DNA from 2 places in the Streptomyces sp. NPDC007971 genome. Region 1 is predicted to be linked to the other one. Evidence: riboswitches for the same ligand, from Rfam matches in the RefSeq annotation. Region 1 holds a riboswitch; the other holds the start of a gene.

Region 1 (3,891 bases):
GCGCTCGCGAGGGCGGTGCGATCCGGGGCCCGGCATCTGGTGGTGACGGGCCGCCCGGCCCCCCGGGTGCGGCCCCTGCTGGAGGACCTCGGGTGCACGGGGCTCGCGGTGTGCGGGCAGGGCGCGCAGGTCTACGACGCCGGAGCCGACCGTCTGCTGTGGTCGGTGCGCCTGGACCGGGAACTCGCCGAGACCGCGCTCGGCAAGATCGAGGCCGAGGTGGGGCAGGTCTGTGCCGCCGTCGACCAGGACGGCGTGGACGGGCTGACGCTGATCGAGCCGGGGTATCTGATGCCGCACCCGACCCTGCCCGCCGTGCGGGTCGGCCGCCGCGACGACCTGTGGTGCGAGCCCATCAGTAAGGTGCTGTTGCGCCATCACGCGCTGTCCGACGACGAGTTGGCGGCGGTCGCGCGTTCGGCGGTGGGCTCGCTGGCGACGGTCACGATGTCGGGGCCCGGGACCGTGGAACTCCAGCCCTGCGGTGTCACCAAGGCGACGGGGCTGGCGCTGGCCGCCGACCACCTGGGGATCCCCGCCGGCCGGGCCCTCGCCTTCGGAGACATGCCCAACGACATCCCGATGTTCGACTGGGCCGCGCACGGCGTCGCCATGGCCAACGCCCACCCCGAGCTCAAGGCCGTCGCCGACGAGGTCACCCTGACGAACGAGGACGACGGCATCGCCGTCGTCCTCGAAAGGCTGTTCCCGGCCGGCTGACCGGGACCAGCGGGGCCCGCCGCGGGCGCTCGTCAGTAGGCGCCGTTGACGTTGTCCATCGACCCGTAGCGGGCGGCCGCGTAGTTGCAGGCGGCGGTGATGTTCGCGACCGGGTCGTAGATGTCGAAGGACGTTCCGGCCACGTGGTACGCGTTGAACGTCGGGTCGATCACCTGGAGCAGGCCCTTGGACGGTATGCCCTTGGCGGCGTTGGAGTCCCACAGGTTGATGGCGTTCGGGTTGCCCGAGGACTCGCGGATGATGTTGCGGTGGATGCCGTTGTAGGTGCCCGGGATGTGCTTCTCGGCCATGATCGCGAGCGATTCGCGGATCCAGCCGTCGAGGTTGTTCGGGTACCCGGCGAGCGTGGTGGACGGCGTGGTGGCCGTGGGGGTGGCGGCGGAGGCGGTGGTCGCGCCGAAGAGAGGAAGGGCGAGTACGACAGCACCCGTGCCCGCGACGGCGAGCGTGCGCACGAGGCGGTCGGTGCGGGTGCGGAGGTGCTGAGCGGCAGCAGGCATGGCGTGGTCCCTCTCCGTCGCCTGCGAGGTGAGCTGTCGGGTTCGGGCTCGGGGAGCTGCCCGGCCGCGCCTCCTGGGAGGCACGACTACACCCCTAGCCGTTCCGGTGACGACATGTGCAGTTGCGCATGTGCCGGCCGGTCCGGCGGCTTACCTGGGTTCCCCCGCTCCTGCCGTACGAATGAGTTCGTCGATGGGTGATGTCAGACGCGGCAGGATTCGGCGTCCGCCTGACGTGCCGGAAGCTATGCGAGAGCAGATGTCCGGAACAAGTACCTGATTCACCCAACGCGCCAGTTGACCTTGGTCTGTCCCGTATGGGGTACTTGATCCTTTGCTGTTGCCAATCCTCAACTGGCCGGTACGGCAAGGGGAAACGCCGTTTGTTCCCGCTGGCTGGATATGGAGGCCCACGTGACCCAACTCACGAAATGGCAAACTGTATCAAATCAGACATGAGGGATTAGAGGGATTCGCTGGGCGTGCTGCAAAAGGAGTAATTCGCTCACGGCACGGTTCGCGACAAAACGGACGGGATCCTGTTAAGTCAATGGATATCTGTCCTTATCAGATGATCAGGAACATACCGGTCGTGATCCGATAGGGCCCGGGCTGGACCGGTGGGCGCTATCGGTGATCGAAACAGGACCGGATACGCTGACTTGAGTGATGGCAACGACCTATCGACAAACCGTGTAACCGCCAGCAGACACCAGCAGACAGGAGACCCCTCGTGACCGTCGTCGGGCCGTTCGGGCTGAGCGTGCGGGACCAGGCTCTGGAAGCCGATGTCCAGGCCGGATTGGCGGCTGTCGAGGAAGGCTTGCTCGAAGCCACCAAGAGCGAGGTCCCGTTCATCACGGAGGCCGCGCAGCACCTCGTACGGGCCGGTGGGAAGCGGTTCCGGCCGCTGCTCGTGATGCTCGCGGCGCAGTTCGGCGACCCGTACGCGCCCGGCGTCGTACCGTCGGCCGTCGTCGTGGAGCTGACCCATCTGGCCACGCTGTACCACGACGACGTCATGGACGAGGCGGCCGTGCGGCGCGGTGTGGACAGTGCCAACACGCGCTGGGGCAATTCGGTCGCGGTCCTCACCGGCGACTTCCTCTTCGCGCGCGCCTCCCAGATCCTCGCCGACCTCGGCCCCGAGGCGGTGCGGGTGCAGGCCCTCGCGTTCGAGAGGCTGGTCACCGGGCAGATCCTGGAGACCGCGGGTCCCTCGGACGGCCGCGATCCGGTCGAGCACTACCTGGACGTGCTCGGTGGCAAGACGGGATCGCTGGTGGCGGTCTCGTGCCGGTTCGGCGCGATGATGTCCGGCGCCGACGAGACGGTCGTCGACGTGCTCACCCAGTACGGCGAGCGGCTCGGGGTCGCCTTCCAGCTCGCGGACGACGTCCTGGACATCGCCTCCGACTCGCGCGAGTCCGGCAAGACCCCGGGAACCGACCTGCGCGAGGGCATCCCGACGCTGCCCGTGCTCCGGCTGCGCGAGCGGGCCGCCCGCCTCGGCCTGCCCGAGGACCTCGCGCTGTGCGAGCTGCTGGACTCCGACCTCAGCGACGACGCCCGGCACGCCGAGGCGCTCACCGCCCTGCGCGCGCACCCCGCCCTGGAGCAGGCCCGCCGGGACACCGTCCGGTACGCGGAGGAGGCGCGGGCCGCGCTGGCCCCGCTGCCGGAGTGCGACGCCAAGGCGTCGCTGACCGAGCTGTGCGACGCGGTGGTGCACCGGGCCGGCTGACCCCGGTGGTGCACCGGGCCGGCCGGCCCGGTGCGGCCTGTCCCCAACGAGTGTGAGGGCGGCGTCTTGCGCACGACCCCTACGGGTCGGGGGAGACGCCGCCCTGATGTGTCATACCGCAGGCGTACACGGAGTTGGCTCCGAGGTCTGACGCTTCCGCGCGGCCGATTTGGTCAGATGGAGACCACGGAAATCACCACTCCTCACCGATTCGGGTGAGAATGGCGGCTCAGGTGGACCAGCGTGGGGACAGCCGCCGCCGACGACGGAGGTAAGGCACAGATGGCACCGTACGAATCCGACGACGCAGCGGGCGCCGTACAGGACGAGGACCTGCGCTCCGGACGCCGCAAGGCCGCCCGGTACGTGGTCCCGGTCGCGGTGGTGGGGGTGGCTGCGGCCACGATCGGGCTGGTCCCGGCGCTCGCCGCCTCCGGTGACCCCGACCTGCCGAAGATCACCGCACAGCAGCTCATCGAGAAGATCGCCAAGTCCGACGTGCAGCAGATGTCCGGCACGGTGAAGATCAGCACCGACCTCGGCCTGCCGAACCTCGGCGGCCTGGAGAGCAGCCTGGCCTCGGGGGCGGCCCAGGGCCGCGACGGCTCCTCCGCCGACCCGACGTCCAAGCTCACCGAGCTGGTCTCCGGCACGCACACCCTGCGCGTGGCCGCCGACGGCCCGGACCGGCAGAAGCTGTCGCTGCTGGAGAGCGGCGCCGAGTACAGCCTCATCCACAACGGCAAGAACGTGTGGGGCTACGACAGCAAGAGCAACGAGGTCTACCACGGCACCGGTGCCGCCTCCGGCAAGGAGCACCGGGCCGAGCCGCCGGCCACGCCCAAGGACTTCGCCGAGAAGGCCCTGAAGTCGGTCGACGACACCACGTCGGTGACCGTCGACGGC
Region 2 (3,891 bases), on a different contig from region 1:
GGTCGGCGATGGTGACGTCCTCGGTCTCGCCGGAGCGGTGGGACATCATGCACTTGAAGCCGTTGCGCTGGGCCAGCTCCACGGCGTCCAGGGTCTCGGTCAGCGAGCCGATCTGGTTGACCTTGACCAGCAGGGCGTTGGCGGTGCCCTCCTCGATGCCGCGGGCCAGACGCTCCGGGTTGGTGACGAACAGGTCGTCGCCGACCAGCTGGACCTTGTCGCCGAGCTTGTCGGTGATGACCTTCCAGCCGGCCCAGTCGTCCTCGAACAGCGGGTCCTCGATGGAGACGAGCGGGTAGGCCGCCACCAGTTCCTCGTAGTACTCGGTCATCTCGGCGGCCGAGCGGGACTTGCCCTCGAACTCGTACTTGCCGTCCTTGTAGAACTCGGACGCGGCGACGTCGAGCGCGAGCGCGATCTGCTCGCCGGGGACGTAGCCGGCCTGCTTGACGGCCTCGAGGATGAGGTCGAGGGCCTCGCGGTTGGAGCCGAGGTTCGGGGCGAAGCCGCCCTCGTCGCCGAGACCGGTGGACAGGCCCTTGCTCTTCAGGACCTTCTTGAGGGTGTGGTAGACCTCGGTGCCCCAGCGCAGGGCCTCGGAGAAGGACTCCGCGCCGATCGGGGCGATCATGAACTCCTGGATGTCCACGTTGGAGTCGGCGTGCGAGCCGCCGTTCAGGATGTTCATCATCGGCACCGGCAGCAGGTGCGCGTTCGGGCCGCCCAGGTAGCGGAAGAGCGGCAGGTCGCTGGCCTCGGAGGCGGCGTGGGCGACGGCGAGGGAGACACCCAGGATGGCGTTGGCGCCGAGGGAGCCCTTGTTGTCGGTGGCGTCCAGGTCGAACATGGCCTGGTCGATCAGGCGCTGCTCGGTGGCGTCGTAGCCGACCAGCTCCGGGCCGATCTGCTCGATGACGGCGAGGACGGCCTTCTCCACGCCCTTGCCCTGGTAGCGGTTCGGGTCACCGTCGCGCAGCTCGATGGCCTCGAAGGCACCGGTGGAGGCGCCGGACGGGACGGCGGCACGACCCGTGCTGCCGTCGTCGAGGCCGACCTCGACCTCGACCGTGGGGTTGCCTCGGGAGTCCAGGATTTCCCGGGCTACGACGACGTCGATGGACGGCACGAGCATCTCCTTCATGGATGTGACGCTGGTTGTGCGGGGCGGGTGCGCCTTGCGACTAGAGCCTAACCGTCCCGGGGGCGTCGGCCATCGACCGACCGCCCCGTGGACAGGGAGACGGTACCTATTGTTCACCCTCGGAACAAAGAGGCTTCCGGATGAGGTCCGGCTGAAGAGTGGGGAAACGGAGCGGCGAGCCGGGCCGGGAGAACAAACAACCCCGCCCCGGCGCGTACGGGGGAACACGCGCCGGGGCGGGGAGCCCGTGGGGACGGGGGGTGACCCTCACGAGGCCTTCGGAATGGGGGCCGGCCTTGTGAGAGCGCTGTGGTTCCGGTGGGAACCCGGTGTCACTTCAGGTGCAGCTGCTGACCCGGGTAGATGAGGTTGGCGTCCTCGACGATGTCCTTGTTCAGCTCGAACAGCTTCTGCCAGCCGCCCTTGACGCCGTGCTTCTCGGCGATGGTGCTGAGGGTGTCGCCCTTGACGACCTTGTACTCGCCGTCGCCCTTCTTGACCTTCTTGCCGGTCGGGGTGGTGACGGTCTTGCTCGGGGCCGGGCGCTCGGCCGAGCGGGAGGCGGCCTGCGTGTCGGTGGAGCGCGAGGTCGTGCTCGGCGCGGCGGGCTTCGCCGGGGCGGGCTTCGCCGGGGCGCTCTTCGACTCGGTGGTGGGGGCGGAGCCGCCGTAGGGGGTGCTGGACAGCCCCGTGCCGCACACCGGCCAGGCGCCCTTGCCCTGGGCGGCGAGGACCTTCTCGGCGACGGCTATCTGCTGCGCCTTGGTGGCCTGGTTGGCCTGCGCGGCGTAGGCGGTGCCGCCGTACGCGGCCCAGGTGGAGGCGGAGAACTGCAGGCCGCCGTAGTAGCCGTTGCCGGTGTTGATGGACCAGTTGCCGCCGGCCTCGCACTGGGCGACCGCGTCCCACTCGGAGGCGGTGGCGGCGGAGGCGTTGCCGGCCGCCATCAGCGGGGCGGCGACGACGGCGCCGGTGACACCGGCGAGCGCGATGACCCGGGTGGCCTTGGACGGACGACGGTGCTTGCCCTTGCCGGAAAACAGCATGGATCGATCCCCTCACCGACGCCTGCGAGGTGAGCTGTCGGGTTCGGGCCGGTTGAGTTGCCCGGCCGCACCTCCTGGAGAGGCACGGCTTCACCCCCAGCCGGTTCCAGCAGTCTCAACTGCCGGGCCCGGCACTTACCTTGGGTCCCCCGCTCCTGCCTACGGCGCATGACGCGACGACTGTTCCCGGGCAACCGCTGGCAGGACTCGGCGTTGCGACTGCCGGGGCTCGTGGTGACGAGCGGCCTCGACCGTAGCCATGCGCTCGGCGGAATTTCAAAGACGATCAGGGCTTCTGAGACTCATCCCACACTTTCGCCAAACCGGACATTAGGCATGAAGCGGGGCGCCAACTCCCGCTACTTTCCGCCCTTTTCCGCACCGATATTCAGGGTCTGACCGGGAGTGATGTCGTTCGGGTCGGCGCCGATGGCCTTCTTGTTCTCGGCATACAGGCCGCACCATCCGCCGTCGACGTCAAGGGAGTCGGCGATGGAGACGAGGGTGTCGCCCTCACGAACGGTGTAGGTGCTCGCGTCACGGGAGGCGTGACGGCCCAAGGAGGCATCGCTCCGACCGTCTGTGGTCGCGCTTTCGTCCGCGCTCCCGCCGCGGTGACGTCCGCCGCTGCTGAGCGCGCCGGTGTCGACCAGGCTCCAAGAGCCATCGATCTGCCCGGAATTGTCCGGGTCTTCTCCGGCGGGGTCCGCGGTGGGCGAGTCGCCCCCCTGCTCGCCCTGAGAGCCGGGCGAGGAGGATTTGTCGGACTTGGGGGTTTCATCGGTCTTGTCGGAGCCATCGGAACCGGCTTGCTTACCGGTGCTCGGGGACGGCTTGGCGTGCGCACCCGAGGAGGAATCGGACGAGGGCGACGAAGACGATGAATCCGGCAGACCGGAAGAGTCGGAAGAATCGCCGGAGTCGGACGAGTGCTTGGACTGGGAGGAGTGGTCGGAGCCCTGGGCGTCCGAGCCCTGCGCGTCGGAGCCCTGCGCGTCCGAACCCTGCGCGTCGGAGCCCTGCGCGTCGGAGCCCTGCGCGTCGGAGTCGCCGAGGCCCGTGTCGACGTTCACGGAGCCGGAGTTGGAGGTCAGGCCGGAGAGCAGGGCGCAGGTGGCCCACGGGGTGGTGCCCCGGTCGGCAAGGATCTTCTCGGCGACGGCTATCTGCTGCGAACGGCTGGCCTGGTCGGCGCTGTAGGCGTACTCCGAGCCGCCGTACGCGTTCCAGTCGTCCTGGGATATCTGCAGGCCGCCGTAGTACCCGTTGCCGTTGTCCGCGCTCCACGAACCCCCGCTCTCGCACTGGGCCACCTTGTCCCATGTGGTGCCGTCGGCCGCGTTGGCGCTCGCGGCGCCGAGGAGCGGGATGGCGATGGCGGAGCCGGTCACTCCGGCCGCGACGAGGAGAGCCGGAGCCTGGCGGGGGCGACGGTGACGACCGTTCCCGGTGAGCATGCGGAAGCCTTTCGTGCGACAACGGGACCGGCGTGGCAGGTGAAGCTGGGCGCCACGCTGATGGGTGAACGTATAGGCAGACGATCACTTGTCACAAGTTAATGCCGCGTAGATCACGTGAAGATCACAAAATTGATGTCTGCCGGACGTGCCCGGGCGGGCGTGATCACGGGACGGGCGTGAACTCCACGGGCAGCGTGCGCAGACCGCGCATGATGAGCCCGCCGCGCCAGCGCAGGTCGGCCGG

What was found. Region 1 has a riboswitch for cyclic di-AMP ahead of ACFZCP_RS27285 (transglycosylase SLT domain-containing protein). Riboswitches for the same ligand answer to the same signal wherever they lie in the genome.
Region 2: another riboswitch for cyclic di-AMP. It lies ahead of ACFZCP_RS06375 (transglycosylase family protein); the one in region 1 lies ahead of ACFZCP_RS27285 (transglycosylase SLT domain-containing protein).

What each region holds. Positions count from the first base shown of each region.
Region 1 covers NZ_JBIBJK010000013.1:191,317-195,207, forward strand. Annotated here, with positions in the region: gene ACFZCP_RS27280 (HAD family hydrolase) at 1-720, shown strand, start outside; gene ACFZCP_RS27285 (transglycosylase SLT domain-containing protein) at 753-1,241, opposite strand; cyclic di-AMP (ydaO/yuaA leader) riboswitch at 1,245-1,444, opposite strand; gene ACFZCP_RS27290 (polyprenyl synthetase family protein) at 1,975-2,985, shown strand; gene ACFZCP_RS27295 (outer membrane lipoprotein carrier protein LolA) at 3,268-3,891, shown strand, end outside.
Region 2 covers NZ_JBIBJK010000002.1:566,510-570,400, reverse strand. Annotated here, with positions in the region: gene eno (phosphopyruvate hydratase) at 1-1,132, opposite strand, end outside; gene ACFZCP_RS06375 (transglycosylase family protein) at 1,474-2,187, opposite strand; cyclic di-AMP (ydaO/yuaA leader) riboswitch at 2,192-2,364, opposite strand; gene ACFZCP_RS06370 (transglycosylase family protein) at 2,547-3,644, opposite strand; gene ACFZCP_RS06365 (cytochrome P450) at 3,811-3,891, opposite strand, start outside.